4 regions of the Mesorhizobium sp. M0047 genome follow, and region 4 is predicted to be linked to each of the others. Evidence: riboswitches for the same ligand, from Rfam matches in the RefSeq annotation. Region 4 holds a riboswitch; each other region holds the start of a gene.

What was found. A riboswitch is a leader RNA that binds a small molecule or an ion and turns the genes downstream of it on or off. The one in region 4 is predicted to bind cobalamin.
Region 1: another riboswitch for cobalamin. It lies ahead of bluB (5,6-dimethylbenzimidazole synthase); the one in region 4 lies ahead of NKJ89_RS14150 (aromatic ring-hydroxylating oxygenase subunit alpha).
Region 2: another riboswitch for cobalamin. It lies ahead of NKJ89_RS13235 (DUF1636 family protein); the one in region 4 lies ahead of NKJ89_RS14150 (aromatic ring-hydroxylating oxygenase subunit alpha).
Region 3: another riboswitch for cobalamin. It lies ahead of NKJ89_RS13035 (CbtB domain-containing protein); the one in region 4 lies ahead of NKJ89_RS14150 (aromatic ring-hydroxylating oxygenase subunit alpha).

What each region holds. Positions count from the first base shown of each region.
Region 1 is NZ_JAMYUW010000082.1:2,035-9,800, reverse strand. It holds gene NKJ89_RS35070 (hypothetical protein) at 156-1,139, shown strand; gene bluB (5,6-dimethylbenzimidazole synthase) at 1,140-1,886, opposite strand; cobalamin riboswitch at 1,935-2,114, opposite strand; gene NKJ89_RS35060 (histone deacetylase family protein) at 2,236-3,162, shown strand; gene NKJ89_RS35055 (exodeoxyribonuclease VII small subunit) at 3,166-3,417, shown strand; gene NKJ89_RS35050 (DUF2277 domain-containing protein) at 3,516-3,782, shown strand; gene NKJ89_RS35045 (pirin family protein) at 3,821-4,744, shown strand; gene dxs (1-deoxy-D-xylulose-5-phosphate synthase) at 4,888-6,801, shown strand; gene NKJ89_RS35035 (hypothetical protein) at 6,951-7,235, shown strand; gene NKJ89_RS35030 (GNAT family N-acetyltransferase) at 7,343-7,766, opposite strand, start outside.
Region 2 is NZ_JAMYUW010000011.1:108,584-116,349, forward strand. It holds gene NKJ89_RS13205 (NADH-quinone oxidoreductase subunit D) at 1-3, opposite strand, end outside; gene NKJ89_RS13210 (four helix bundle protein) at 52-435, opposite strand; gene NKJ89_RS13215 (NADH-quinone oxidoreductase subunit C) at 457-1,059, opposite strand; gene NKJ89_RS13220 (NuoB/complex I 20 kDa subunit family protein) at 1,064-1,645, opposite strand; gene NKJ89_RS13225 (NADH-quinone oxidoreductase subunit A) at 1,636-2,001, opposite strand; gene NKJ89_RS13230 (winged helix-turn-helix domain-containing protein) at 2,320-3,519, shown strand; cobalamin riboswitch at 3,548-3,752, shown strand; gene NKJ89_RS13235 (DUF1636 family protein) at 3,792-4,226, shown strand; gene cobW (cobalamin biosynthesis protein CobW) at 4,223-5,260, shown strand; gene NKJ89_RS13245 (cobaltochelatase subunit CobN) at 5,279-7,766, shown strand, end outside.
Region 3 is NZ_JAMYUW010000011.1:68,124-75,889, forward strand. It holds gene cbiB (adenosylcobinamide-phosphate synthase CbiB) at 1-583, shown strand, start outside; gene cobO (cob(I)yrinic acid a,c-diamide adenosyltransferase) at 624-1,238, opposite strand; gene cobU (bifunctional adenosylcobinamide kinase/adenosylcobinamide-phosphate guanylyltransferase) at 1,240-1,683, opposite strand; gene NKJ89_RS13030 (CbtA family protein) at 1,856-2,623, opposite strand; gene NKJ89_RS13035 (CbtB domain-containing protein) at 2,639-2,818, opposite strand; cobalamin riboswitch at 2,855-3,051, opposite strand; gene NKJ89_RS13040 (MFS transporter) at 3,177-4,376, opposite strand; gene NKJ89_RS13045 (heparan-alpha-glucosaminide N-acetyltransferase) at 4,601-5,599, shown strand; gene NKJ89_RS13050 (methyltransferase family protein) at 5,596-6,072, shown strand; gene NKJ89_RS13055 (ROK family protein) at 6,110-7,285, opposite strand; gene NKJ89_RS13060 (ABC transporter substrate-binding protein) at 7,400-7,766, shown strand, end outside.
Region 4 is NZ_JAMYUW010000012.1:89,131-96,896, reverse strand. It holds gene NKJ89_RS14180 (carbohydrate ABC transporter permease) at 1-988, shown strand, start outside; gene bglA (beta-galactosidase BglA) at 993-2,657, shown strand; gene NKJ89_RS14170 (ABC transporter ATP-binding protein) at 2,682-3,794, shown strand; gene NKJ89_RS14165 (DUF680 domain-containing protein) at 3,877-4,113, opposite strand; gene NKJ89_RS14160 (DUF680 domain-containing protein) at 4,194-4,403, opposite strand; gene NKJ89_RS14155 (DUF680 domain-containing protein) at 4,475-4,672, opposite strand; cobalamin riboswitch at 5,182-5,383, shown strand; gene NKJ89_RS14150 (aromatic ring-hydroxylating oxygenase subunit alpha) at 5,499-6,746, shown strand; gene NKJ89_RS14145 (FAD-binding oxidoreductase) at 6,793-7,766, shown strand, end outside.

The DNA of each region.
Region 1 (7,766 bases), on a different contig from region 4:
CCATCGCCGGTCTCCTTCCCGGCCAACAGAATCCCGCTTGGTTACCAGAGCGTTAACGATTCATGATTCCGCCCTGCCGGCGCCGCGGCCGGCAATTGACAATCGCCGGGTTGGGTCCATCCTCTTTCACCACCTCTGAGGGGGAGATTCGGGGCATGTGGGATTTCGATATCGGCAGGTCGGTGTCCATCATGATGCGGACCTGGCCGTTCATTGTCTTTCGCATGATCGTCTATTTCGGCATCACACTGGCCTACATCATGGCGACCGGCACGGGCGCCTCCGTCGGCTATGGCGTCGGCCACATCTCCACCGATCCCGACGGGCCGATGTCCTTTGCCTTGTGGGGCGGGGTGGTCGGTTTCGGCATCGTCTCGATCGCCGTCTACTGGATCCGCGAATACATCCTCTATGTCGTCAAGGCCGGCCACATCGCCGTGATGGTCCATCTGATCGACGGCCGTGACATTCCCGGCGGCCAGGACCAGATCGCCTACGCCAAGGATATCGTCACCCAGCGTTTTGCCGAGGCCAACATCCTTTTCGTCGTCGATCAGCTGGTCAAGGGCGCCATCCGGGCCATCACCGGCCTGCTCGGCGGCATCGCCGCCTTCCTGCCGATCCCGGGTTTGAGCGGTCTGGTCTCCTTCATCAACACGGTGATCCGCCTGTCGCTGACCTATGTCGACGAGATCATCCTCGGCTACAACATTCGCATCAATTCGTCCTCGCCGTTCGAGACGGCGCGCCAAGGCGTCGTGCTCTATGCCCAGAACGGCAAGGTGATGGTCAAGAACGCCGTCTGGCTGGCGGTCATCATGTGGGGCGTATCCTTCGTTATCTTCCTGCTGATGCTGGCGCCGGCCGCCGCCATTCTTTTCCTGATGCCAGGGCAATTGGCGGGCTGGGCCTTCGTGCTAGCCATCGTCTTCGCCTGGGCCTTCAAGGCGGCGTTCATCGAGCCCTTCGCCATCGCTTGCCTGATGCAGGTCTATTTCAAGACCATCGCGGGCCAGGTGCCAGATCCGGCCTGGGACACCCGGCTGGCGGAGGCGTCGTCGAAGTTCAGGGAACTCAAGGACAAGGCGCTGGCCTCCTTTGGCGGCTCGCGCTGGGGACCGGCCGGCGCGACACCCTGATTAGCGAGGGCTCGACGGCGCGGCAGAAACGGTGTTGAGGCGCGCCACGGTCGATTTGAGCAGCACTTCACCTTGCCCGGAAAACGTCTCGCTCATGATCAGTTCCGGCAGCGGCAGCCGCCGTCCCCAGCCATGCGTTTCAAGGTCAGGTTTTGGCGCGAACTCCGAGACGCGGCCGACGCAGAGATAGGCGACCGGGGTCACATGCTCCGGAATAGAAAGCAGGCCTTTCAGCGCTTGCGCCTCGATGATGCTGACCCAGCCGACACCGACGCCTTCGGCGCGCGCCGCCAGCCAGAAATTCTGCACCGCGCAGACCGTGCTATAGAGGTCCATCTCCGGATTGTGCGAGCGTCCCAGTGGCGAACCCTTCGAACGCTCGCGATCGCAGGTGATGCAGATGTTGAGCGCGCTTTCGCAAATGCCTTCCAGCTTGAGTTTGCGGTAGAGCGCCTGCCGCTCTTCCGCAATGGCCGGCAGTTCCTGCTGGCGCGCCGCCAGGAACAGGTCGCGCACCTTTTCCCGTCGCTCGGCATCGCGAATGACGATGAAGTTCCAAGGCTGCATGAAGCCGACCGACGGCGCGTGATGGGCGGCAAGCAGCAGCCGCGCCAGCACCTCATCGTCGAGCCCGGTGGGCAGGAAATGGCTGCGGACGTCGCGCCGAGTGAACATGGCGCGATACACCGCATCGCGCGCATTCTCCTCAAATCCATCGCCAACAGCAGCGGTCATGTGTTCCGGCATCGCTTGTCCCCTTGCGATTGCAATCGATGCCAACCGCCTGACCATGCGGATGACGATGCCTGCCAGGCCGGTCTTCTGGCTCGGGATCAACCCGCGTCCGGTGCCTTCCCGTCATCGACAGTGGCATATACCGGCGCGGTCCCCCTTACAGCGTTGGGCACGCCACGGAATTCAACCGTGTTCCCGATTCTCCCGCTTGCGGCGGGCACCAGGCAGTGTCACGGACCTTACGCCGAAGCGCGGACGACGCCAATGCCTGCAGCGACGCGAATGGACGCAGGCGCGATTTTCCCCAGTCATCGGCCGCCCGTGCATGGCCTTTGCCGATCCGGGTCACTAGATTAGGACGATGGCTACCCGTCTCTATACCCATCCGATCTTCCTTGAGCACCTCACGCCGCCCGGCCATCCCGAGCGGCCGGACCGCTTGCGCGCCATCGAGCGCGTGCTGGACGACGAGGCTTTTGCCGCGCTCGATCGTATCCAGGCGCCGGAAGGCGACGAGGCCACCATCCTCTACGCGCATCCCGCCGATTTCGTCGCTCGCGTGCGCGCCGCCATTCCCGACGAGGGGATCGCCCGCATCGACGCCGATACCACCGCTAGTCCGAAGAGCTGGCAGGCGGCGATCACCGCAATCGGTGCGGCCAACGCCGCCGTCGACGACGTCTTTTCAGGCCGCGCCGACAATGTCTTCGTCGCTGCCCGGCCGCCCGGCCACCATGCCGAAAAGACCACAGCCATGGGCTTCTGCCTGTTCAACACGGCGGCGATCGCGGCACGTTATGCGCAGAAGAAACATGGCGTCGAGCGCGTTGCCGTCATCGACTGGGACGTACATCACGGCAACGGCACGCAGGATATTTTCTGGGACGATCCCTCGGTGCTCTATTGCTCGACGCATCAGATGCCGCTTTATCCCGGCACCGGGGCAAAAAACGAAACCGGCGCCGGCAACATCGTCAACGCGCCGTTGGCGCCGCAGACCGGCAGCGAGGTTTTTCGCGATGCCTTCCTGTCGCGCGTGCTGCCGGCGCTCGACAATTTCGCGCCCGACCTGATCGTCATTTCGGCCGGGTTCGACGCACATCACCGCGATCCGCTGGCCGAGATCAACCTGACCGAGGACGATTTCGACTGGGCGACCGGCCAGCTGATGCAGCGCGCCGCGCGTCATAGCGGCGACCGGCTCGTCAGCCTGCTCGAGGGTGGCTACGATCTGCAGGGATTGGCATTTTCGGTCGCCGCCCATGTCGGGCGACTGATGAAAGGATGAATGATGGCCGGTGAGACCAACGACGATGTGAAGGCGATGAGCTTCGAACAGGCACTCGACGCGCTGGAAAAGATCGTCGATGATCTTGAGCGTGGCGACGTGCCGCTCGATCAGTCGATCAAGATCTATGAGCGCGGCGAAGCGCTGAAGGCGCATTGCGACCGGCTGCTGAAGGCAGCCGAGGACAAGGTCGAGAAGATCAGGCTGTCGCGTGATGGCAAGCCGGTTGGAACGGAGCCGCTCGACGCGGACTGAGGCACGCAGCCGTCTCACCGACTTTTGGACACGATCATGATTGAGCATAAAGTTCATCTTGATTGAAACGGCTCAGGACAAGAGGAGATACGGAAACGATGTGCAGAAACATCAAGACCCTGTTCAATTTTGATCCGCCCGCGACCAATGACGAAGTCCGCGACGCGGCACTTCAGTTTGTCCGCAAGCTGAGCGGAACGACGCGGCCTTCGAAGCAGAACCAGCATGCCTTCGACCACGCGGTCGAAGCCATCGCAGCATCGGCGCGCGAACTGCTCGATTCACTCGAAACCCATCAGCATCCTCGCAATCGCGAGGAAGTGGCGGCCAAACTAAGGGCGAAATCGGCGATCCGGTTTGCCTGAAGCGTCCAGGCTGCCTCTGGCGCTGACAAGGAGAGTGCATGAGCTTCTTCCCGGGGAAAGACCCAGAGGCCGGCGACGCCTTCGCCAGCGACCAGATCGAACTGATGGTCATCCCCAACGCCAAGGATATTGGCGGTTTCCAGGTTCGCCGCGCCCTGCCGACCGCCAAGAGGCGGTTGGTCGGCCCGTTCATCTTCTTCGACCGCATGGGCCCGGCCATCCTGCGCGCCGGCCAGGCGCTCGACGTACGCCCGCATCCGCATATCGGTCTGTCGACGGTCACCTATCTGTTCGACGGCAATATAAGGCATCGCGATTCACTCGGCACCGAAATGGTCATCCAGCCCGGTGACGTAAACCTGATGACCGCCGGCCGCGGCATCGTCCATTCTGAGCGCACCCCTGAGGAAATGCGCGGCGCGCCGATGTCGATTTCCGGCTTGCAGACCTGGTTGGCGCTGCCGGACGGCAAGGAAGAAGTAGCCCCGGTTTTCGAGAACACCGCAGCACTCCGGTTGCCCGAGATCGACGCCGAGGGCGTTAGCGGCCGCATTGCCATTGGTGATTTCCAAGGGCTGCGATCCCCGGTCAGGGCCGACACAGAGACACTCTATGCCGATCTGCGCCTGGCGCCAGGCGCCAGCGTGAAGATCCCGGCCGATGCGGAAGAACGAGCCATCTACACACTCGAAGGCGAGGTCTCGATCTCGGGCGACGTTTTCCCGGCCGAACGGTTGCTGGTGTTTCGGCCCGGTGACGAGATCGTCGTATCGTCGCAGACCGGCGCGACGCATTTCATGCTGTTCGGCGGCGCTTCGCTCGGCTCGCAGCGCTACATCTGGTGGAATTTCGTCTCATCGTCGAAGGAACGCATCGAGCAGGCCAAGCAGGAATGGAAGACGGGACGCTTCGATATTGTTCCCGGAGACGAGCAAGAGTTCATTCCGCTGCCGGAAAGCTGATGCATGTTGCCCGAAAGTGGCCCGGTTCTGGGAGAACGGCATGCATCAAACCAAGAACCGCAGCCCGATCCGCGTCACTGACGTGCATTTACATTCTCCGGCCGGCGGCCTATTTCGCCAATGAACAGAAAGCCTGAGCACCCGTGAACGCAACGCCGCATACGCCGCTTCTCGACAAGGTCCGCATCCCAGCCGACCTGCGCACGCTTGCCGAAAGCGAGCTGCCGCAATTGGCAGCCGAGCTTCGCGCCGAGCTGATCGATGCCGTCTCCCACACCGGCGGCCATCTTGGCGCCGGCCTTGGCGTGGTCGAGTTGACGGTGGCGCTGCACTATGTCTTCAACACCCCCGATGACCGGCTTATCTGGGACGTCGGCCATCAGGCCTATCCGCACAAGATCCTGACCGGCCGCCGTGACCGCATCCGCACATTGCGCCAGGAAGGGGGCCTGTCGGGCTTCACCCGCCGCGCCGAGAGCGAGTACGATCCCTTCGGCGCCGCCCACTCCTCGACATCGATTTCGGCCGGCCTCGGCATGGCTGCCGCTCGCGATCTCTCCGGCGGCCGCAACAATGTCATCGCTGTCATCGGCGACGGCGCCATGTCGGCCGGCATGGCCTACGAGGCGATGAACAATGCCGGCGCGCTCGATGCGCGGCTGATCGTCATCCTCAACGACAACGACATGTCGATCGCGCCGCCGACCGGCGCGATGAGCGCCTATCTGGCGCGTCTGGCTTCGGGCAAGGCCTATATCGGCCTGCGCGATTTCGGCAAGAAACTGACGTCCTATCTCGGCAAACGCGCCGACCGCGCGATCACAAGGGCGGTCGAGCACGCACGCGGCTACGTTACCGGCGGCACGCTGTTCGAGGAGCTCGGTTTCTATCACATCGGCCCGATCGACGGTCACAATCTGGAGCATCTGATCCCGGTCCTGAAAAATGTCCGCGACAATGGCGAAGGCCCGGTGCTGATCCATGTCGTCACTCAGAAGGGCAAGGGCTACGCGCCGGCGGAAGCCGCCGCCGACAAATATCACGGCGTCAACAAATTCGATGTCATCACCGGCGCGCAGGCCAAGGCGCCCGCCAACGCGCCTGCCTACACCAAGGTGTTCGCCGAAAGCCTGGTAAGGGAAGGCCGCGAGGACGACCGTATCGTTGCCGTCACCGCTGCCATGCCGAGCGGCACCGGCCTCGACCTGTTCGGCGAGGCATTCCCGTCGCGGACCTTCGATGTCGGCATCGCCGAACAGCACGCGGTGACTTTCGCAGCCGGCCTTGCCACCGAAGGCTATAAGCCGTTCGCGGCGATCTATTCGACCTTCCTGCAGCGTGCCTACGACCAGGTCGTCCACGACGTCGCCATCCAGAAATTGCCGGTGCGGTTTCCCATCGACCGGGCTGGCTTCGTCGGAGCCGACGGCGCCACCCATTGCGGCGCTTTCGACACCACCTTCCTGGCAACCTTGCCGGGGTTTGTCGTCATGGCCGCTGCCGACGAGGCGGAGCTGCGCCATATGGTGCGTACCGCGGCGAGCTATGATGACGGCCCCATCGCCTTCCGCTATCCGCGCGGCAACGGCGTCGGCGTCGACCTACCGGAACGCGGCTCGGTTCTCGAAATCGGCAAGGGCCGCATCCTCAAGGAGGGCACCAAGGTAGCACTGCTGTCCTTCGGAACGCGACTGCAGGATTGTCTGATCGCCGCCGAGGAGCTGGGTGCCGCCGGGCTTTCCACCACGGTCGCCGATGCCCGTTTCGCCAAGCCACTCGACGAGGATCTGATCCGGCGGCTGGCCCGCTCGCATGAGGTGCTGGTGACGGTGGAGGAGGGCGCCGTCGGCGGCTTTGCCAGCCACGTGCTGCAGTTCCTGGCCCACGAAGGTCTCCTGGAAAGCGGCTTGAAGGTGCGCCCGCTGGTGCTGCCCGACGCGTTCACCGACCACGCCAAGCCGGAAAAGATGTACGCCGATGCCGGGCTCGACGCGGCCGGCATCGTGCGCACCGTGTTCGTCGCGCTCGGGCATATGGTTCGCGCCCAACGCGCCTGAATTAAAGTTTCAACGACTTGAATCAGTTGGCCGGCCCACGACGTTAACGCGTTGTTTACGCTGCCGTTTGGCTTTTCGCTTACCGTCTCTCTTGGCCGTTTTTCAACGGCGCCCTGCTAAACCGTTGATCAGGCAGGGAGACAACAACAATGAAAACGCTTCTGTGCGGCGTAGCGCTTTGCACCCTCATCGTCGCGCCGGCCGCCGCCGAAACGCGCTACGATCGCAGCCTCGAAAAGGCGGCCATGGGCATCGTCGCCGGCAAGATGGGCGATATCCGCGGCGGCTTTTCCTACAAGCAGGTGCCGCAGCTGGTGGTCGTGCCGGGCGTAGCGCCGGCCATGAGCGAACGCCCACGCGAGGAAGCCACGGGCAAGCCGGACGACGATCTGTCGCCCGCCGTGGAACGGCAGGTTTCGCGAACCATTTTCTAAATTGGAGGCCGGTGGGCCTGGAGTTGCTTAAGAAGGCACGATGGGTGTCGGTCCATCGGCAGATGCCTTTCCATGACGCTTGCCGTTATGCAGCCGATCTGAAAAGACTATTCTTCGGCCAGCTCCGCTTGCTTCGACGGCTTCTCGGAGCGCCATGATTTCGCGGCGTTGCGGGCGCGGTCGGCCAAGATGGCGAGGCGTCCGCGCAGGCTTCGCCCACCCATCACTGATGACAAGATCACCGAATGCGTCGAAAAGCGGCGCTTGAAATCCTCGCCGCCGCAGAGAAAGTCGACCGTGGTCAAGCCCTGGTCAAGCGACCACTGGATATAGTCCATCATCAAGACCATGCCCGGCGAGGCCCGCTCGAAGGACGGGTCATAGGTCGTGACGAAAGCCATCATCGTCCCGCGCTGCTCGAAATTGATCGAGACGGCGATGATCGCGTCGTCACGTTCGAGCACGAAGATGCGCAGCAATCCGAGCTCGGCCAGGACGGAGACCAGTGCCGCCAGAGCGGTGGAGCCTTCG
Region 2 (7,766 bases), on a different contig from region 4:
CATGGATCGCCCTTGGCGATGAGTGAATGGTGAATGGTGAATGGTGAATGGTCATGCGCCATCCTGGTCCAGAGACCGGACGAACGAAACCAGCCTCTTGCCGAGTTTTGTGTAATTCGGTTCCAGCTTCGCCGCCTGCTCCTGGGACAACAACCCGATCCGTATGCACAGCATGGTATGTGTTTCCAATTCCTTCAACGAGCCTTGTGCGATGCGAAGAAACTGAATGAATGTTCGCCGCTGTGCGCGACCAAACCCCTCCGCGATATTTGCCGGGATTGAGACCGCGCAACGTCGCATCTGGGAGGTGATCCCATACAATTCCTCGCGCGGAAACGCGCGCGTCAAAACATAGATTTCCTCGGCGATATCCATCGCCTCTTTCCAGACGATGAGATCGCGATAGTCGCGTATAGCTTCCGGCGTCTTGTCCATTCACCATTCACTATTCACCATTCACTGTTTCGCCTTTTCGTCCCCGGGCAGGACGTAATCAGTACCTTCCCACGGGGACAAAAAATCGAAATTGCGGAATTCCTGCTTGAGCTCGACCGGCTCGTAGATGACGCGCTTGGCCTCGTCGTCGTAGCGCACCTCGACGAAGCCGGTCAGCGGGAAATCCTTGCGCAGCGGATGGCCTTCGAAACCGTAATCGGTCAACAGGCGCCGTAGATCGGGATGGCCGGAGAACAGCACGCCGTAGAGATCGTAGGTCTCGCGCTCGAACCAGTCGGCACCCGGAAAGACGCCGGTGATCGACGGCACCATGGTTTCCTCGTCGGCCTGCACCTTGACGCGGATGCGCACATTCTGCTTCGGCGACAGAAGATGGTAGACGACGTCGAAGCGCTTGGCGCGTGACGGATAGTCGGCGCCGCAGACGTCGATGATCGAGATGAACTGGCAGCGCGCATCGTCGCGCAGGAAGGTCATGACCTCGACCAGATCGCGCGGCTCGACGCCAATGGTAAGCTCACCATAGGCGATATCAGCGTCATTCACGCGGTCGATCAGCTTCTCGCCGAGATGGGTCGACAGTTCGCTCAGGGATGCGGTCATGGATTTACCGTTCGATCGTGCCGGTGCGGCGGATCTTCTTCTGCAAGAGAAGAATGCCGTAAAGCAGCGCTTCGGCGCTCGGCGGGCAGCCGGGCACATAGATGTCGACCGGCACGATGCGGTCGCAGCCACGCACCACCGAATAGGAATAGTGGTAGTAGCCGCCGCCATTGGCGCAGGAGCCCATCGAGATGACGTAGCGCGGTTCCGGCATCTGGTCGTAGACCTTGCGCAACGCCGGCGCCATCTTGTTGGTCAGCGTGCCGGCGACGATCATGATGTCGGACTGGCGCGGAGACGCGCGCGGCGCGACACCGAAGCGCTCGCTGTCATAGCGCGGCATCGAGGTGTGGATCATCTCAACCGCGCAGCAGGCGAGACCGAATGTCATGAACATCAGCGAACCGCTGCGTGCCCAGGTGATCAGCGCCTCTGTCGACGTAACGAGAAAGCCCTTGTCGGCCAGTTCGTTGTTGATCTCGAGGAAGAAGGGATCGTCTCCCCCTACCGGCCGGCCGGTATTGGGATCGAGGATACCTTTGGGCTTCGGCGCGACGAGGGTGCCTGAACTGTCGTTCAATCCCATTCCAGCGCTCCTTTTTTCCATTCATAGGCAAAGCCGATGGTCAGCACCGCCAGAAACACCATCATCGACCAGAAGCCGAGCATTCCGATCTTCGAGAACGACACCGCCCACGGAAACAGGAAGGCCACTTCCAGGTCGAAGATGATGAACAGGATCGACACCAGGTAGAATCGGATGTCGAACTTCATGCGTGCGTCGTCGAACGAGTTGAAACCGCACTCGTAGGCGGAAAGCTTTTCGGGATCGGGGTTGCGGTAAGCCACCAGGAAGGGTGCGGCCAGCAGCGCCAGGCCGACAACCAGCGCCACGCCAATGAACAGGACGATGGGCAGGTATGAGCTCAAGAGTGCGTTCATGCTCGGCTTTCCGTTGGCGCCAATCCACGTTGATTACAGCACCGGACCCTAATGCGGAAGCGTGACAGTTTAACCGCTGAACCGTTTTAAGGGCCTATGCTGCAACGCGGCGAGGGTTAGCGCAGCACTTCCAGCGAAGCAAGTCAAACCTTGTTCAAAACACTGACCTGGACGGCTTATCGCGGCAAACTGGTCCGATCCGCTCCTGTTTGATTTCCTTCGCCTTTTACTCCACTTTTCTCTCCTGACATGGTTGGCGCCAAAACCCTGCTAGCATTGTCCGGAATCACCCATCATCGCCCTCAGAGTGACGCCTGCATGAAGGAAAAGATCTCGCTCCCCATGGCCCGGCGCATCGCGCTTGCAGCCCAAGGTTTTCTCGATCCCCGCCCAACAGCTACGCCCGACCGCCGCCATTTTGCCCGCGTGCTGGCTCGAACCGGTCTGCTGCAGATCGATTCCGTCAGCGCGGTGGTGCGCGCTCATTATATGCCGCTCTATTCGCGCCTTGGCCCTTACCCTCTCGCCTTGCTCGACAATGCGGCCATGACGCGCAAGCGCACGGTCTTCGAATATTGGGCGCATGAGGCCTCTTTCCTGCCGGTCGAGACATACCCGCTGATGCGCTGGCGCATGCAACGGGCCGAGCGCGGCGACGAAATGTATCTGGGCCTCGCCAAATGGGGCCGCGAGCACGCCGCCTATGTCGAAGAGATCTACCGCCAGGTCGTCGAGCGCGGCCCGACCGCCGCCTCCGCGCTCGAGGGCCAGAAGGGCTCGGGCGGCTGGTGGGGCTGGAGCCATGCCAAGCATGCCTTCGAGTGGCTGTTCTGGGCCGGACGCATCACTACGGCGCACCGTCGCGGTTTCGAACGCTTCTATGACCTGCCCGAACGCGTGCTGCCGCAGGCGATCCTCGATCTGCCGGTTCCCGCCGCCGAGGACGCGCACCGCGAATTGCTGCGCATTTCGGCCCGCGCCCACGGCATCGCGACATCAGGCGATTTGCGCGACTATTTCCGCCTCTCGCCGGCCGACATGAAAGGCCGGCTGGAGGAATTGGTTGAAACAGGCGAATTGCTGCCGGTGCGCGTCGAAGGCTGGGACAAGCCGGCTTATCTTCACAAGGACGCCCGTCTGCCGCGCAAGATCGAGGCACGCGCCCTGCTGGCGCCGTTCGATCCGGTCGTCTTCGAACGCTCGCGCACGGAGCGGCTGTTCGATTTCCACTACCGCATCGAAATCTACACGCCGGCCGACAAGCGGCAATACGGCTATTATGTCCTGCCGTTCCTGCTCGGCGACAGGATTGTCGCGCGCGTCGACCTCAAGGCCGACCGGCCGGCCGGTGCCCTGCGCGTCCATGCGGCCTATGCGGAGTCCAGTGCGCCGCCTGAAACCGCTGCTCAGCTCTTCGAGGAATTGAAGCAGATGCAGGGCTGGCTTGGCCTTGAGCGCATGGAAGTGACGCCCGCCGGAGATTTGGGGCCGGCGCTGGCCGAAATCGCCGTGTCGTAAGCCGCGTTGACACCGCCGCCTGCAAAAGCCTAAATCCGGTACAGACGGTCTCTTCTCTTCAACGAGAGGAGCTAAGAGGGAATGCGGTGCGGGACGAAATCCCAAATCCGCGGCTGTCCCCGCAACTGTAAGCGAAGAGCCAAGGCCGAAAGCCACTGGGGTGATCCCGGGAAGGCGGCTACCCAAGGCAATGACCCGCGAGCCAGGAGACCTGCCGTCTGCGACTACAGAATCCGATCGTCCGGCGGGTTTCCGGGCAAGGAGCACGATCTTTGGACCACGACAGCAGTTTTTCGGCTGGCACAGCGGATGTTTCGTCCGGCCATGATGATGCCTTGGCTGGCGTCACCGTGATCGTCTGCGCCTCCTGCCGCGATGAAACCGGCTCCGACGCCCATCCCCGCGCCGGCGAACTGCTGGCGGACGACACGCGACGCGCCGCGTCGGGCGACAACATTCGCATCAGCAGCGTCGAATGTCTCGGCAATTGCAAGCGGCGGCTCAGCGCCGCCATCCTGCGCAACGGCTGCTGGAGCTATGTCTTCGGCGACCTGACACCAACCAGCGGCGCCGATCTGGTCACTGGAGCCAAACTCTTCGCCACTTCGACGGACGGCCTGATCCCATGGCGCGGCCGCCCCGATAGCCTGAAGCGCGGCCTTGTTGCCCGCATCCCTCCCCTCGACCTGTTGAAGGACCTGAAATGACCGCTTCCGTCTCCCGCGTCCCCTGCACCGTCGTCACCGGCTTTCTCGGCGCCGGTAAGACGACGCTGGTCCGCCATCTCCTGGAAAACGCCGGCGGCAAGCGTATTGCCATCATCGTCAACGAGTTCGGCGACATCGGCATCGACGGCGAGATCCTGAAGGGCTGCGGCATCGACACCTGCCCGGAGGAAAACATCGTCGAACTGGCCAATGGCTGCATCTGCTGCACCGTCGCCGACGATTTCGTGCCGGCGCTCGACCAGATCCTCGCGCTGACGCCGAAGGTCGATCACATCCTGATCGAGACCTCCGGCCTCGCTTTACCCAAGCCGCTGGTCCAGGCTTTCCAGTGGCCGAGCGTGAAAAGCCGCGTCACCGTTGATGGCGTCATCGCCGTGGTCGACGGGCCGGCATTGGCCGAGGGACGCGTCGCCAACGACATGGACGCCTTGCAGGCGCAGCGCGCTCAGGATGAGACGCTCGACCACGACGATCCGGTCGAGGAGGTGTTCGAGGACCAGATCGCCTGTGCCGACCTGATCATCCTGTCCAAAAGCGACCTGATGGACGCCGCCGGCACCGCCCGCGCCAATGCCATCATTGGCGAACACTCCGCCCGCGCGGTGAAGATCGTGCCGACGTCGCATGGCAAGGTGGATCCCTCCGTGCTGCTCGGCCTCGGTCTCGCCGTCGAGGACGATATCGAAAACCGCAAGTCTCATCACGACGGCGCGTTCGACCACGAGCATGACGACTTCGATACATTCATCGTCGATATTGCCTCGATAGCCAATCCGGACGAACTGGCGAAACGAGTCACCACCGCCGCCGAAGAAGAGAACGTGCTGCGCGTGAAGGGCTTCGTCGAGGTCGGCGGCAAGCCGATGCGGCTTTTGCTGCAGGCCGTCGGGCCGCGCGTCAACCACTACTACGACCGCGCCTGGACGGCGCAGGACGACCGCCGCTCGCGCCTCGTCGTCATCGGCCTCAAGGGGCTGAACCGCCCGGCTATCGAGCGTATACTCGCCGGCTGATTTCGGACATAGGTTGCGATGCACATCCTAACCACGACATCCGCCTCGCTCGACGACCTCGCCGAGCCGGTCGATCTGCGGCAGACGCCGGCGGATATCGTGGCCCTGTCCTTCACCGACAGCGACCTCGCCGGACTGGCGGCAGCGTGGAAGGCCGACGCCGACCGCCTGCCCTCGATGCGGCTGGCGGCACTGCGCGACTTGCGCCATCCCATGTCCGTCGACCTCTGGGTCGACAGCGTCGCCCGTCACGCCAAAATCATCCTCGTCCGCATCCTCGGCGGCTACGACTGGTGGCGCTACGGCTGCGACCAGCTTGCCTCGACGGCGCGGGCGCGCGGTATAAAACTGGCGCTGCTTCCTGGCGAATGCCGCGACGAGGACCTAAGGCTGATCGAAGCCTCGACGCTGCCGCGCGAAGAACTCGACGGCTTGCTCGACTATTTCCGCGAGGGCGGCCCGGCGAATATGAGCGCGCTGGTGCGGAAGCTGGCAAGGTTAGCGGGACAGAATGAGCCTGTCGTCGAGCCGGTCGCGGTCCCGAAGGCTGGGTTTTACGAGCCCGCATGCGGAGTTGTGGAGAAGCCGGACGCATCGAGTGTTGGCGTTCCGTCACACCCCCCTCTGTCCTGCCGGACATCTCCCCCGCAAGGGGGGAGATCGGCTGTCACCAAAGCCGGCTCCTCATCTGCCCCGTCAGATAGGAATCTATCTCGGATATCCGCGATTGGCGAAATCCCTGATGACGGCGCAATCTCCCCCCTTGCGGGGGAGATGTCCGGCAGGACAGAGGGGGGTGTGACGGAACTCGACGTTGACAACGTCAACGCCCCAGTCGTGCCCATCCTGTTCTACCGCTCGATGCTGCTGGCCGCCGATGTCGCGCCCATCGACGCGCTGTTTGAGGCGCTGCGGCAGCGCGGCATCAACCCCGTCCCCATCTTCGTCTCCAGCCTCAAGGACCCAGCATCCCTGGCGTTCGTGGAAACGTCACTGGCCTTCCTGAAACCCGCCGCCATCATCACCGCGACCGCTTTCGCTTCCGGCGCCGAGCCCGGCGTCGAAACTCTGTTCGACCGCGCCGGCGTGCCCGTCTTCCAGGTCATCGTCGCCACCACTCGCCGCGACATCTGGCAGAACAACCAGCGTGGGCTCGCCCCCGCCGACCTTGCCATGCATGTCGTGCTGCCCGAGCTCGACGGCCGCATCCTGGCCGGCGCCATTTCCTTCAAGGGCGAGAACGAGACCGATCCCGCGCTTGGCCACCGCGCCTTCGCCAACCGACCTGAAGCGGATCGTGTGGCGCAGGTAGCTGATCGCGTTGCGGCCTTCATCCGCCTGCAGCAGACGCCACGCGCCGAGCGCAAGCTCGCCATCCTGATCCCGGACTATCCGAGCGCCCCCGGCCGCACCGGCTACGCCGTCGGCCTCGACGTGCCGTCCAGCGTGTTGGCGATGCTGCACGACCTGAGGGAACAGGGCTATGGTGTTGAGGGGATTCCGGAAACGCCGCGTGCGTTGCTAGGGCTTCTTGAAGGTAGCAAAGATGGGCTGGGGCTGGAGGATTATCTGGACTTCTCCAAGAGCCTGCCGGCTGCGGCTGTCGCTGCCATGGAGGCGGCTTGGGGGAAGGCAGAAGGCGAGACAGGTTGGTGTGAGGCACCCCCCTCTGTCCTGCCGGACATCTCCCCCGCAAGGGGGGAGATTGAGCTGTCATCTGCGCTTCCGCCAATCTCAAACGTTGCAGGAAAGGTGCAGGCGACGGCACTGCCAATCTCCCCCCTTGCGGGGGAGATGTCCGGCAGGACAGAGGGGGGTGCTCAGGCGCCTACCTTCGCCAAATTTCCCTTCCGTGCCGCCACTTTCGGCAACATCACCGTAGCCCTCGCCCCAGACCGCGGCCGCTCGGCCGACCGCCGCGCCGACTACCACGACCCGACGCTACCGCCGCGCCATGCGCTGATCGCTTTCGGCTTGTGGCTGCGCAAATCGCTCGGCGTTCATGCGCTGGTCCATGTCGGCGCGCATGGCACGCTGGAATGGCTGCCGGGCAAGACGGTTGCCCTGTCGGAAAACTGCTTTCCCGAGATCGTCACCGGTCCCTTGCCCGTCATCTATCCGTTCATCGTCTCCAACCCCGGCGAAGCGGCACAGGCCAAGCGGCGCATTGCCGCCGTCACCCTTGGCCATCTGCCGCCGCCACTGACCGGTGCCGGGCTGGACGAGAATCAACATAAGCTCGAGCGGTTGGTCGACGAATATGCCCAGGCCGACGGGCTCGACCGCCGCCGCCGCGACCGCCTGGCCAAGCTGATCGTCGACGCCGCGCAGAAGACCGGCCTCGCCACCGAAGCTGGCGTCGCCAGGACCGACGTGCCCGACGAAGCACTGCGCCGCATCGACGCCTGGCTGTGCGATCTCAAGGATTTCGCCGTCAAGGACGGTCTGCATATCTATGGCCGTGCCCCCGATGACGAGCCCGACGCCATGCGCCGCCAAAGCGCTG
Region 3 (7,766 bases), on a different contig from region 4:
CGTTGGCCGCGATCCCGAGACGCTGGACCGGGCCGGTGTCAGCCGCGCTGCGATCGAGAGCCTGGCCGAGAATTTTTCCGATGGCATCGTTGCTCCCGCCTTCTGGACCGGTCTCGGCGGCCTCGCCGGCGGCGCCGCCTACAAGGCCGCCAACACCGCCGATTCGATGATCGGTCACCGTACCCCGCGCCATGAGGCGTTCGGCTGGGCGGCGGCACGCTTCGACGATTGGATCAATTTGCCGGCGTCACGGCTGACGGCGCTGCTGATCGTGTTGGCGGCTTTCCTGGTCAGAGACGCCGACCCGCGCAATGCCTGGCACACGGTGTGGCGCGACGCGAAGAAGCACCGCTCGCCGAATGCCGGCTGGCCGGAAGCGGCGATGGCTGGCGCGCTCGGCCTGGCACTCGCCGGGCCGCGCAGCTACGGCGGCGTCCTGGTCGACGACGTCTTCATGGGCGGAGGCGGCCGCCGCGAAGCCGACAGCGCCGATATAAGGCAGGCGCTGAAACTCTATCGCGTCGCCGACTATCTGCTGATTGCGCTGTTTGGAGTGATTTCGATCATCGTCATTGTGGCGTGACCCATTTCACCCTCCCCCTTGTGAGGAGGGTAAGAAACGTTCAAAACTCGATGCCCTGCTGCGCCTTAACGCCCGCGGAAAAATGGTGCTTGGTCACGCCCATCTCGGTGACGAGATCGGCCGCCTCGACCAGCGCCGGCTTGGCGTTGCGGCCGGTGACGACGACGTGCAGGCCTTCGCGGCGGGCTTTCAGCGCCGCAACCACCTTGTCGAGATCGAGATAGTCGTAGCGCAGCGCGATGTTCAACTCGTCGAGCACCAGCAGGCTGATTGACGGATCGGCCATCAGCTCGAGCACCTTGGCCCACGCCGCTTCGGCCGCGGCGATGTCGCGCTTCAGATCCTGCGTTTCCCAGGTGAAGCCCTCGCCCATCGCGTGCCAGACGATGCGGTCGCCGAAGGCGGCGAAGGCGTCTTTCTCGCCGGTATGCCATTTGCCCTTGATGAACTGGACGACGCCGACGCGCTTGCCGTAGCCGAGCATCCGCAACGCGAGACCGAAGGCGGCCGTCGTCTTACCCTTGCCCGGCCCGGTGTTGACGATCAGCAGCCCCTTCTCGACCGTCTTGCTCGCCACCTCGGCATCCTGCACCGTCTTGCGCTTGGCCATCTTGGCGCGGTGGCGTTCTTCGTCCTTATTGTCGACGTCGGTCATGTCATTTCACCTTCAGCGGAAGTCCCGCCACCATCAGCAGCACTGTGTCGGCGACGGCAGCGATCTGCTGGTTAAGCCGGCCGGCGGCATCGCGAAACCGGCGCGCCAGTGCGTTGTCAGGCACGATACCTTGCCCGACTTCATTGGACACCACGAACCAGGGCCCGCGCGGCCGCGACAGCACCTCCGCCAGTCGCCGGCATTCCAGCTCGAGATCATGTTCGGCCAGCATATGATTGGTCAGCCACAATGTCAGGCAGTCGACAAGCACCGGCTGGTTGTCGGGCAACGCCGCGAGCGCGCCGGCAAGATCGAGCGGTGCGTCGATGGTCGTCCAGCCTTCGCCGCGGCGTGAGCGGTGCAGCGCGATGCGCTCGCGCATCTCATCGTCATAGGCTTGCGCCGTCGCGATATAGGTCCATGGCGAGGGCAAGGCCGTCGCCAGGGTTTCGGCGTGGGGGGGGGGGGGGGGGGGGGGGGCCCGCCGGCGCGGCGGGGGGGGGGGGGGGGGGCGGGCGGGAGAGGGGAGACGGCGGGGGGGGGCGGGGGGGGGGGGGGGGGGGGCCGCCCCCGCCCCCCCCCCCCCACCGCCGATGAGGAAGGTCAGTGCCTTGCTGTCAGGCAAAGCTGTCGCGCAGGCTGGTCGCGGTGCCGGTGAAGCGGCCGCGCACCACGCCGACGACCGCGCCGAGCACCAGCCAGAACACCAGATTGGTCACTGTCACCGCCACCACGAACTGGTGGTGCAGGCCTTCGGGGATCGCCGTCTCGTAACTGCCGGGCTGCGGCGCGCCGACGATGTGCGGAGCGACGATCAAGGCCACAGCCAGGATCGCCAGCGGCAGCGACTTGCGGAAGGCGATCACGCCGAGCCCGGCCGCGGTCATCGCTACGGTCGCCCACCACCAGATCTGGCGCTCGGTCAGATCGGCCGCTGGCATGGCCGGCAGTTCCGGCGGCAGGCCTAGGCCCGGCGCCAGCGTGAACACGGCAAAGCCGGCCAGCCCCCAGAAGACGCCCTGGCGCCAGCCACCGATGCCGCCGGCGAATTCGGAAACCGCGACCAGGATCAAGGCGAAGCCGATGCCGGTGACGATGTTGGCAAGCACGCTGAAGGCGAAACGTTCGAAACCGTCTGCCGGCGCCCAACCCTCGTCTTCGGCGGCCGGGGCGGCTTCCGCTGCCGGAGCGGCAGAGCTCATGGCATTGCTATCCGTTGCGGCCGGAGCGGCATGGTCATGGTGATGCCCGCCGCCAGCCTGTTCGTAGACTTCCGCCTTCAGAATCAGCGGCACGGTAGCGTAGGCCTGCATGCCGGCGAGAACGACACCGGCCACGAGCCCTGCGATCGCCGCGATGAACACGACGTTGCGAAACAGGTTCATGATGTCAGATCCTCGTCAGTGGCAGGGAAACGCCATCGAATGGCGATAGTCGTGAGCCGCATTGTGGACCGCATCGATATGCGAGAAGCCGACAAAGCCCATCACGAAAACGCCGAGCAGCGCTGCAAGCGCGAGCTGCATGAAGCGCGACTGCGAGGAGACGGAGGCGCCGAGGGAGACGGAAGCAGTAGTCATGTCTTGTCCTTTCGCCCTCCACCCGAGGGCATCGAAGTCAGTTTCCTGTCGCCGGCAGGTCTCCTGGCTCGCGGATCAGCGCCCTTCCCCACCTTCCCGAAGAAGAAATCTTCAGTGGCATATGGAGAGGACTACCGCACACAGTTGCGGGGGCAGCCACGGCATTGGGCGAAACTCGCCCTCACCGCATTCCCTCTTGGCTCCAAAATGGAACCGACGACATTGCCGACTATAGGCAGAATCCTCGCCTCCAGCAAACCAAATTCCGGCGGCAACCATCGCGAATGCGTCGTGCCAGTGAGGGCCTCCGCTGCCGCAGGCACCTTGGCATGCGGCACTTCCACCAAAGCCCTGAAGATCAAAGCGATTTCGGCAGATAGCGCCACGTCACGAAGCCGCAGACCGCAGCCAGCAGGCCCAGCGTGACGAACACCGAGCCTAGGCCGAAAAACGCCAGCACCACCGAATAGACCAGCGGCGGCGTCAGTTCGGAAAAGTCGAGATAGGTCCGGTAGACCGCCGCCATCTGCGATCTTTCATAGGAGCGCACCGAGCGCATGAAGGCGGTCGAGCCGAGTGCGTCGAGCGCGATGGTGAAGAAGGCGCCGCCAAGCAGGAAGGCGCCGGTGAGCAGCGGCACGGTCTCGCCGACGAAGCCTGCCGCCAGCAGCATGGCCGACATGGCGAAATAGGCAAATGTCATCGTCCTGCGGCCGCCAAAGCGCTTTCCCGCCTTGCCCCAGAAGATGGCCATGAACAGCAGCGCGTTGCCGGCCGAAACCAGCACGCCGCCGGCCAGCTTGCCTTCGCCGGTGATGACCATGAACAGTGGCCCATAGACAAAGAAAGTCGTCCAGAAACAGGAGCGGCCGAAAGCGATCAGCCAGGCCAGTCTGAGCCTGGGCTGCGCGACGAAGCGGCCGATATTGGCGAGCGGGTTGACCGGGCGCGTCTTGCCCGGGCGGATCGACGGGTTGTCGCCGAGCCGGTAGGTCCAGAACAGCGCCAGCAAGGCCAGGGCGAAGATCGCCACGGCGCCATGCGCGGCATAGATGCCGAAGTGCGTGTAGAGGAAGATGCCGAGCGTCGGCCCGCCGGTCCACGCCAACATCGACCACGCCATGCGCAGCGATTCGGCCTGCATGAAATCGGTCTTGCGGATATGGTCCATGATATAGAGGTTGAGCGTGATCGACAGCGCGCTGGCGCCCATCACGCGGCACAGCATGCCGGCCAGTTGCCCGGCAAGCGTATGGGTGACGAAGAACAGCGAGCCGATGGCAAGCAGGCAGGCGCCAGCGGTGTAGACCCAGCGCCGCGCAAAGCGGCGGATCAGCATTGGCATGAAGAGCGTCACCGACAGGCCGAGCATCGCCACGACGGTGTAGAGGATCGAGACGATCTGCTCGTTGTGCAGGATCTCATAGGCCTGGATCGGGATGACGCTCGACACCGTGGCGCGGGCGAAGGATTCGACTGCATAGAGCGAGGCGAAGGTGCGCGCGTCCGCGGCCTTTAGGGCCGGAAGCCAGATCGGATGGCGCACATGGGTGGACATTGCTTCCCCAAAGCAGAATCTATCGGACCAAATCTGCCGTGGCGATCCCTGCGCCAATAAGAGGAAACCGACGCGTACCCGGCAAAAAACGAAGTCGGCCAAAGGCTTTCCGCCACTGGCCTAAAGCGGCGCCTGATCCTGTCCGCGTTGTCAGACGCCCGGCCTTCTTTTGCCCGGTGCAACCGTGATAGTCGTTTTGCGGGGCCGAAACAGAATGCGAGACCATGACCATCCAAACGCCGACCGCACCCGTCCAGGATCGACCAAGGCGCATCGTCGTCATCGACATCGTGCGCGGCATCGCGCTGATCGCCATGGCGAGCTACCATTTCACCTGGGATCTGGAATTCTTCGGCTACACTGATCCCGGCCTGACCGCCTTCGGCTGGTGGAAGATCTACGCGCGCTGCATCGCCTCGACCTTCCTGTTCCTGGTCGGCGTCAGCCTGTACCTCGCCCACGGCAAGAAAATCCGCTGGAACGGCTTCTGGAAGCGTTTCGCCATGGTCGCGGGAGCCGCGATCGCGATTTCGATCGTCACCCGCATCGCCACCCCGGACGGCTTCATCTTCTTCGGCATATTGCACGAGATTGCGCTGGCCAGCCTGCTCGGCCTGCTGTTTCTTCGCCTGCCGGCTTTGCTGACCATGGTGGTTGCCGCGCTGGTCATCGCGGCGCCGGTCTATTTGCGCTTCGAGGCCTTCGACCATCCATGGCTGTGGTGGGTCGGCCTGTCGGCGATCAATCCGCGTTCCAACGACTACGTTCCACTGTTCCCATGGTTCGGCGCTGTGCTTTTCGGCATAGGCTCCGCCAGGCTTGCCGCGGGCGCGGGTGTCTTGACGTGGCTGGCGAACCTCAAGACCGGGCGTTGGGCCAACCCGCTGGTCTTCATCGGCCGGCACAGCCTGGCCTTCTACCTGATCCACCAGCCATTGCTGATCGGCTGCGTTTGGCTGTTCTCGCAGATCATGCCGGCGCAGGTCGAAACCCCGCAGGTGAATTTCCTCAAAACCTGCCAGCTGTCCTGCGAGCAGTCGCGCGACACCGAGTTCTGTTCAAGCTACTGTGTCTGCATGCTCGATACGCTCGAGGGCGAGGCGACGCTTGATCGGCTCTACAACAACGACCAGACTGCGGAATGGAAAGCACACTTGTCCGACCTTGCCGGCATGTGTACCGCCAAAACCGACAGCAAGTTGATGGAGGAAGGGGTCAAATGACCGAGAAACAGCCGAAGCCGGGGCTCATCCCGTGGCCGCCGCTGATCTACATCGCCGCCATCGCCATCAGCATCGCGCTGGGCCTGCTCTATCCCCTGCCCTGGATCGGTGACCTCCTGGGCGATATTCTGTTCGCCGCCGGCTGGGTAGCACTGTTCGGCGTCGCGGCACTCTGGTTCACCGCCATCCGCACCATGATCCGCGCCAGAACCACGCTCAATCCGAACGCGGTGCCCGACCACCTCGTCACCACAGGTCCCTTTGGCATCACGCGCAATCCGATCTATCTGGCCAACACGCTGCTGTTGATCGGCGTCGCCTTTGTCTCAGGGATAGTCTGGTTCCTGCCGCTGGCGTTCATCGCGGCCTTCGCCACGCAGAAGATGGCGATCGAGGGCGAGGAAAAGGTGCTGGCGGCGAAGTTCGGCAAGAAATACCGCGACTACGCCAAACGCGTGCGGCGCTGGATTTGAGCAAGCCTCACCGCGGGCGTCGGAGTTCGAGTATTGCCTATACGGCCGCGACTTCTCCAGGCCTGCTTTCGAAATCAAACAGCCGCTGGGTAGCGAGGGCGGCGGCGCCCCGCGCCCACGAATCGTCTGCCCAGTCCGGCGTGATCGGCGGTGGAGTCCACATTGCGTAACGCCGCAGCGCGTCGCGCATGGGTTCGAAGAGGTAGTCGCCGAAGCTCACCGCTTCGCCGCCGCCGACAATCACCTCCGGATCGATGATATTGCAGAAGCTGCCCAGAAACCGGCCGATGCCTTCGCCTGCTTCGCGCAGCAAATTCACGGCCACCTCGTCACCGGTCTTGGCCGCTCTGACCATGTCGTAGCGGTCAACCTCGGCCGAGAGGCCCTTCGTCTCACGCCACCGCTTCACCAATGCTGGTTCGGAGAAGAACGTCTGAAGGCATCCGCGGCGGCCACACTCGCATTGCGGCCCGTTTGGATCGTAGATGGAGTGCCCGATCTTGCCCGCGGCCCCGTTCGCGCCGTGATGGACCGAACCATCGATCACCACCGCGCAACTGATGCCGGCGCCGATGGCCAGCGCGCCGACAGTGCGGTGATGCCGGCCGAGACCGAACAATTGCTGCGCCAGCGCGAAAGCGTTGGTATCGTCGTCGGCCCACACGGGCACATTGACGAGATCGGCCAGCATGGCCGCTATCGGCACGTCGGTCCAATTGAACCGGTGACTGAGCCGGCAGATGCCATTGTCGATGACCCCAGGCACGGCGATGCCGATGCCGCTGAGCTGCGCCCCGGTTGGCGCGGCCCGATCGGCAAGCAATTGGCTGACGGCGGCGGCGCAGGCTTCTACCGTGCTTCGCGGCGACTGATCGGGCACAGCGACGCGTTTGGAGACAAGCGGTGTCGTGGCCAGGTCAGTCAGCACGCAATCGATCGCACCGACCATCAGCTTGAACCCGACGACAAGGCGGCCGGCATAATTGATGTTGATCGGGATTGGCCGTCGCCCCGGCGCGCCGATGCTGGCCTCTCCCTCCATCAGAATGTTCTCGTGCAACAGGTCGGTGACGACGAACGTCACCGCCGCCGGGCTTAGTCCGGTGATCGCGGCAATCTCGGCACGACTGATCGCCCCTTCCCTTCGCAGCAGGTTGAGAATCAGCCGGCGATTGATCGAGCGCGACGTCTGCTGGTCGCCTTTCAGTTTCATTCTTTCCTCATTGTTAATTTTGTAAATTAAATATTGACCGGCTCCATCTGCATACGCTACGACTCGCCGTGGTTCAATTGGAATCCGGCTGTTCTCAGGGAGGAGATAAAAGCCATGACCATCACCGCTACAATGCTATCCACGACAAGACGCCGATTCCTGAAGGGCACGGGCGCGGCTCTCGCTGCATCTGCCACCGGGAGCCTCTGCTTGCCGGCCCTGGCGCAGGCGCAGGAAATCACCATCATTTCCAATCTCAGCAACGCCGGGCAACGCGACATCCTGCACAGGCTGGCAGCCGAATACGAGGCGAAATCCGGCGCCAAGATCACCATCAACAACATGGACCACGAGGCGCACAAGACGGCGATCCGCAGCTATCTCGTCGTCGGCGCCCCCGACATCTGCTTCTGGTTCTCCGGCAACCGCATGAAGGCCTTTGTCACCAAGGGCCTGTTCGACGACATCTCCGATCTGTTTG
Region 4 (7,766 bases):
CACTCAGACCGAAGCCGGCCGACTGCCGGCCGCCTCGACGCAAGTCGAAAAGGACGGCAAGTTCGTTCTCGAGGGCAACATCTTCGGCGACGGTGCCAAGCGCAACATCAGCGCCTTCGGTGTTAAATCGGCGGCGCCAACGCAATATCCCGCTGGCACTTCGGCCGATCTCGGCGATGGCGAAATCTTGCAGCTGAATGAAGACGGCAGCTTCGTCATGCAGTCGCCCAAGGCATTCGAAGGCGATCGCGGCCAGCGCGTCTACTATGCCTCGTCGGCGCCGCCGAAATTCACCACCGAGAACTACAAGACAGTCTTATTTTCCGAGGGCATCGGGCGGTCGTTCATGAATTCGCTGACCGTCACCATCCCGGCGACCGTCATCCCGATCCTGATCGCCGCCTTTGCCGCCTATGCGCTGGCCTGGATGCGGTTTCCCGGCCGGGCGCTGCTGATCGCGGTCATCATCGGCCTGCTGGTGGTGCCGCTGCAGATGTCGCTGATCCCGCTCCTGAAACTCTACAACGGCGTCGGCGCTTTCTTCGGCATGCCGTCGAAAACCTATCTCGGCATCTGGCTGGCGCATACCGGCTTCGGCTTGCCCTTTGCCATCTACCTGCTGCGCAGCTATATTGCCGGCCTGCCGCGCGAGATCATGGAATCGGCGCGTATCGACGGCGCCAGCGATTTCGAGATCTTCGTCAAGATCGTCTTGCCGCTGTCCTTCCCAGTGCTGGCTTCGTTTGCCATCTTCCAGTTCCTATGGGTATGGAACGATCTGCTGGTGGCGATGGTTTTCCTGGGTACAGAGGCAGACCAGATCGTGCTGACCGCCAAGCTCAATGCGCTGTTGGGCTCACGCGGTGGCGACTGGGAGATTCTGACGACATCGGCTTTCGTGACCATAATCGTGCCGCTGATCGTCTTCTTCTCGCTGCAGCGCTATTTTGTCCGCGGGCTGCTTGCCGGCTCGGTGAAAGGAGGCTGAGACGATGCAATCCGCTTTGAAGGCCAGCTCGAAACCTGACCTCGCCATCGATCGCGACTGGTGGCGCGGTGCTGTGATCTACCAGATCTACCCGCGCAGCTACCAGGACTCGAACGGCGACGGCATCGGCGACCTCAAGGGGATCATCGGCCGCCTCCCCTACATTGCGGCACTCGGTGCGGACGCCATCTGGATTTCGCCGTTCTTCAAATCGCCGATGAAGGATTTCGGCTATGACGTCACCGACTACCGCGACGTCGATCCGATGTTCGGCACGCTGGCCGACTTCGACGCGCTGACCGCCGAGGCACACAGGCTGGGCTTGAAGGTGATGATCGACGAAGTGCTGTCGCACACCGCCGACAACCACCCGTGGTTCAAGGAAAGCCGGTCGAGCCGCAACAACCCGAAGGCCGACTGGTACGTCTGGGCGGACGCCAGGCCGGACGGCACGCCACCCAACAACTGGCTGTCGATCTTCGGCGGCTCGGCCTGGCAATGGGATACCAGCCGCCAGCAATATTACCTGCATAATTTCCTGGCCGAGCAGCCCGACCTCAACTTCCACAGCCGCCAAGTCCAGGATGCGTTGCTGGACGTCACCCGCTTCTGGCTGGAGCGTGGCGTCGACGGTTTTCGGCTCGACACCATCAATTTTTACTTCCACAGCCAGGGCCTGGAAAACAATCCGCCGCTGCCGCCGGAAGAGCGCAACGACCAGACCGCACCAGCGGTCAACCCCTACAACTATCAGGACCATCTCTACGACAAGAGCCGCCCGGAGAACCTCGGCTTCCTCGAGCGCTTCCGCGCCCTGCTCGATGAATATCCGGCAACAGCCGCGGTCGGCGAGGTCGGCGATTCGCAGCGCGGACTGGACGTGGTGGCTGCCTACACGGCCGGCGGCAAGCGCGTGCACATGTGCTACTCCTTCGACTTCCTGGCGCCGGAAAAGATCAGTGCGGCCAAGGTCCGCTCGGTGCTGGAATCCTTCGGCAAGGTCGCCAGCGACGGCTGGTCGTGCTGGGCCTTCTCCAACCACGACGTGATGCGCCCGGCCTCGCGCTGGGCGGCCGGCGAATCCGATCCGACCGCCTACCTCAAGGTCATCTCGGCGTTGTTGATGTCGTTGCGTGGTTCGGTCTGCATCTATCAAGGCGAAGAGCTTGGGCTCGCCGAAGCGGAGCTGCGCTTCGAGGACTTGCAGGACCCCTACGGCATCCGCTTCTGGCCGGAATTCAAAGGCCGCGATGGCTGCCGAACGCCGATGGTGTGGGACGGCAGCGCCAAGAATGGCGGATTCTCCCCGGCAAAGCCCTGGCTGCCGGTGCCGACCAAGCATCTGTCGCAAGCTGTCAATGTCCAGCAGGGCGACGAGAATTCGCTGCTTGAGCACTATCGTCGCTTTCTCACCTTCCGGCGAGCCCACACGGCACTTGTCAAGGGTGACATCACCTTCATCGAAAGCGATGGCGACACCGTCGCCTTCACCCGCCGCGCAGGCAACGAGCAGGTCGTCTGCGCCTTCAATCTGGGAGCCGGGCCAACCAAGGTTGACCTTGGCAGCCGATCGCCGCAACCTTTGCCCGGGCATGGATTTTCGGGGCAGGCAAGCAGCGGTTCCATCGAGCTTGGCGGCTACGGCGCCTGGTTCGGGCGCGTCGACTGAATTTCAAATCACTGGAGGAAACCAATGGCCGATGTCACGCTAAGGCAAGTGAAGAAGTCCTACGGCAATCTGAACATTCTCCACGGCATCGACCTCGATATCAAGTCGGGCGAATTTATCGTCTTTGTCGGTCCGTCGGGCTGCGGCAAGTCGACATTGCTGAGGTCGATCGCCGGGCTCGAGGAAATCACCTCCGGCGAGCTCAGAATAGCCGGCGAGGTCGTGAACGACGTGCCGCCGTCGAAGCGGGGCATCGCCATGGTGTTCCAGTCCTACGCGCTGTACCCGCACATGACCGTCTACGACAACATGGCGTTCTCGATGAAGATCGGGAAGGAGAACAAGGCCGAGATCGACCGGCGCGTACGCCAGGCGGCGGAAATCCTGCAGTTGACGAAATATCTCGACCGCTTGCCCAAGGCGATGTCGGGCGGACAGCGCCAGCGCGTCGCCATTGGCCGCGCCATCGTGCGCAATCCGAAGGTGTTCCTGTTTGACGAGCCGCTGTCGAACCTTGACGCCGCACTTCGCGTCGCCACCCGCATCGAAATCGCCAAGCTCAAGGAATCGATGCCCGCCACGACCATGATCTACGTCACCCATGACCAGGTCGAGGCGATGACGCTGGCCGACCGCATCGTTGTGCTCAAGGAAGGCCATATCGAGCAGGTCGGCACGCCTATGGATCTCTACAAGAAGCCCGGCAATCTGTTCGTTGCCCAGTTCATCGGCTCGCCGGCCATGAACATCCTGCCGGCGACCATCGAAAGGACCGGAAACCCGACTGTCGTCAGCCATGTCGGCGGGCGCAAGGCAACCGTGCCGATCACGACCCCTGCTTCGGCAAAGGGCGCCGCGGTGAGCTTTGGCGTGCGGCCGGAGGACCTGATCATTGCCAGCGGTGCGGACTATCTGTTCGAAGGGACGGTCGACTATGTCGAGCAGCTCGGCGAGGTCCAGCTTGTCTATGTCGACATCGGCCGCGCCGATCTGCCACTGGTGACCAAGCTGCCCGGCAATGTCGAGGTCAAGCGCGGCTCGACATTGCGGCTGAGCGCCAATGCCGAAGACCTGCATATCTTCGACACGGATGGGCGGTCCTTCGCGCTTCACGAAGCAGAGGCTAAGGCGGCCTGAGGTTCCATGATGAGACTGCACGTTGCAAAAACAAGAGCGGCGGGCCTGCCCGCCGCTCTTGTTTGGAGATCAGCTTCGGCTGTTAGCGGCCGAAGAGATTCCGGTCGCTGCCCTGAGGGGCGGACTTCGGTACGTCGCCCGACGAATTGAGCAGCTTGTAGACCGGCGAACCGGTGTCGCGCACCGAAGACGTCGGCGTGGTGTCGACGTTGGAGGTCGCCAGCTTGTTGATATCGGTGCCACCAACGTTGTCGTTGCGGGCATAGGCGCTGCCGGCGGCAATCAGAAGAGCGGCGGCAGTAAGAACAATCTTTTTCATTTTTGACACTCCGTATTCTCGAATTCGATGCTGCGGGTTAACCCGCAGCATCGCTGTCGGATGTTGGTTTTGATCGGATGTTAGTTGTTGCCGAACAGGTTGCGGTCGCTGCCATGGTTGACAGGCGCCTGCGTGGCCGGCTCCGACTTCTTGACGGAAGCCGTGTACGAGCTGTCGACGGCGGTGGTGGCAGGCTGGTTGGCGCCGTTCGAACCATAGTTGTCGCTAGCGGCGAAAGCGCTACCCGAGATGGCCAGAACAGCGGCGGTAGCAAGAATGATCTTCTTCATTTCAAGTCTCCTGAATTTTCTGGATTTCGCCAGGACGGCGGGCGAACCCGCTGTCAACTGGGAATTGGTTGTTAGTGGCCGAAGAGGTTACGGTCGCTGCCCTGGGCAGGCGTCTGAGCAGCCGGTTCCGACTTCTTGACCGAAGCGGTGTACGAGCTGTCGACGGCAGTGGCTGCCGGGGCGTTCGAACCGTAGTGGTCGCTGCCATTAGCGAAGGCGCTGCCGGAAATGGCCAGAACGGCGGCGGCAGTGAGAATGATCTTTTTCATTTTTTGTACTCCAGTATCTTCTTTTTCGTCCGTCTAGCGGCGTGTCTTGGAAATGAAATCGCGTCGTTCGGACAGCCCCGATGTGGGAGGGCATCCTCGCCTTTTCCAATCACGAAGTTGTTTCGTGTGGACCATGATTCCGCTACTTGAAATTGTGCCAAGGGCTTCCACACGCTACTTATTATTTATATTTTTCAATGGTTTAAGCAAAACCGTCCGCTGGATCACTAACTGTTGCCAAGGCCCGGCGTTCACAACGTCCTGCACGCACCGTCAACAGAAACGAACCGTTCGGTTCGATTTTAGAATCAGCTAATAGTCACTTTTCGAAACCGTTAGCCTTTTTTGGCCGCCAGCAAGGGTTGGCTTTCGAGGAGATTGCAAGTGGCGATGGCTGCCGAAGAGATAGGATTTCAGCCCGGCAATCGCCAACCCGAACGTTTCGCACGCGTGTCGCGCCGCATGGATACGATGTCGTTTTCATGCCGATGACGCGCCAGCGATCGTGGTTAGATCATGCCATCTCAGGTGCCGCTTCGTGACGACGGGGCGGAGAATTGGGAAGCCGGTCAAAATCCGGCGCTGCCCCCGCAACGGTGGTGGAGTTCAAGTCGCAACGGGAGACCACTGGGCAACTGCCTGGGAAGGTGTCGCGATCGTCCGCAAGGACAACTCCAAAGCCCGGAAACCAGCCCGAGATTTCTAGACTCGACTGATCGCGGTGGGCGATCAAGAGGTGGATAGTGCATGCACGGCGCCTCGCCGGCCTGCGTCCAATCCTTCCTCCGTCACCACCAGTTCAGTCCTTAGATAACGAGGACAGGACATGGATATTCGCAACGACATGCTGAGGCTCTTGAACAGCCGTCGGCAAGGCTTTTCGCTAGAGCAGCCCTTCTACACCGATCCAGACTACTTCAAGCTGGACATGGAGCTGATCTGGTATCGCGATTGGCTGTTCATCGGCCATGATTGCGAGCTGCCGAAGCCGGGCAGCTACATTACCGTGCAGATCGGCGACTATCCGGTTGTTCTTGTCCGTGACCAGCAAGGCAAGATCAACGCCTTCCACAATTCCTGCCGCCATCGCGGCAGTCGCGTCTGCAACACCGACAAGGGTACTGCGGCAAAGCTTGTCTGTCCCTATCACCAGTGGACCTATGAGCTCGACGGCCGCTTGCTGTTCGCCCGTCAGATGGCCGACGGTTTCGACAAGAGTGAGTTCAGTCTGAAGCCGGTCGCCTGCGAGAGCGTCGGCGGCTATATCTTCATCTGCCTGGCCAAGGAGCCAGCGGATTTCGCGCCGATGCGGGCGATGATCGAACCTTATCTGCTGCCGCACCGGTTGCGGGAAGCAAAGGTCGCCTTCGAGAGCACGATCATCGAGAAGGGCAACTGGAAGTTGGTCTGGGAAAACAACCGCGAGTGCTATCACTGCGTCGCCAATCATCCCGAGTTGTGCAAGACCTTCCCCGAGGCTCCGACCGTGACCGGCGTCAACGGCGCCGACAGCGACCCCGAAATGGTCGCGCATTGGGCCAAATGCGAGGCCGTCGGACTGCCGAGCATATTCCGCATCGATCCGGCCGGGCAGTATCGCGCCACCCGCGCGCCGCTGCTGCGCGATGCCGTCAGCTACACCATGAGCGGCAAGCTGGCGGTGAAGAAGAACCTCTCCGACGCTGTCTCCGCCGATCGCATCGGCACCTTGATGCACTATCACTATCCGACGACATGGAACCACATCCTTATCGATCACGCGGTGACGTTCCGGGTGGTGCCGATCAGCGCCACGGAAACGGCAGTGACGACGAAATGGCTGGTGCACAAGGACGCGGTCGAGGGTGTCGACTACACCATCGAAGACCTTACCCATGTGTGGACCGAAACCAACGACCAAGACCGCCGCATCGTTGAGGAAAATGCCCTCGGCATCCTGTCGCCCGCCTATGAACCAGGCCCCTATTCGGAGCTGCATGAGGGTGGCGTGATCCAGTTCGTCGAATGGTACGCGTCGTTCATCGGCCCGCGCCTCGCCGAAGGTGGAAGGCCGGCGCTGCGCAGCGTCGCCTAGTTGCATCACATGCACAAAACATGAGGGACAAGAGAGGATGAATGCGATGACGGATCTTGGCCTCTATCGCCATCTCGACCAGATGACGCCCTGGAACGACAGGCTGCAGGTGCTGGAGGTGATCGGCGTCAGCGACGAAGCGCCTGACGTCAAGACCTTCACCTTCCGCTCCGACAACCAGACCTGGTTCCGCTACAAGCCGGGCCAGTTCGTGACGTTGGAACTGCCGACTGCGGACGGGCCGCTGATGCGCACCTATACGCTGTCGTCCTCGCCATCGCGGCCGTTCTCGATCGCAGTGACGGTGAAGGCGCAAGCCGGCAGCACCGGCACGCGATGGATGTTTGACCATCTGACGCCCGGCTCGCACGTCAAGGCCTATGGGCCGACCGGCGATTTTTCGCTGCACAGTCACCCGGCGGCCAAATATCTGTTCATTTCGGCCGGATCCGGCGTGACGCCGATGATGTCGATGCTGCGCTGGCTGAACGACTGTGCGCCATGGACCGATGTCGGCTTCGTCAATTGCGCGCGCCGCCCGGAAGAGATCATTTTCCGCAAGGAGCTCGAACTGCTCGGCAGCCGCATGCCGGGCTTGTCGCTCGGTTTCATGATCGAGGAGCGTTCGAGCCGAGAGGGCTGGTTCGGCCATATGGGCCGCATCGACGCCATCAGGCTGCCGCTGCTGGCGCCCGATTTCCGCGAGCGCGAAATCTTCTGCTGCGGCCCCGATCCTTTCATGCGCGCCGTGCGCGGCATGCTGGACTCCGCCGGCTTCGACATGACGAAATACCATCAGGAGAGCTTTGCGGCGCCGGCCGTGGAGGAGATCCCGGCGCCGTTCGCTTTGCCGGCGGGAGACGACGCCGTCGCCCCGATCGAAGCCGTGACACCGATCCGATTCTCGCTTTCGGATGTCGATGCCGACTGCGTCGCCGGCCAAACCGTCCTGCAGACCGCGCGGGCCTCAGGCGTGCGGATTCCCGCTGCATGCGAGTTCGGCCTGTGCGGCACCTGCAA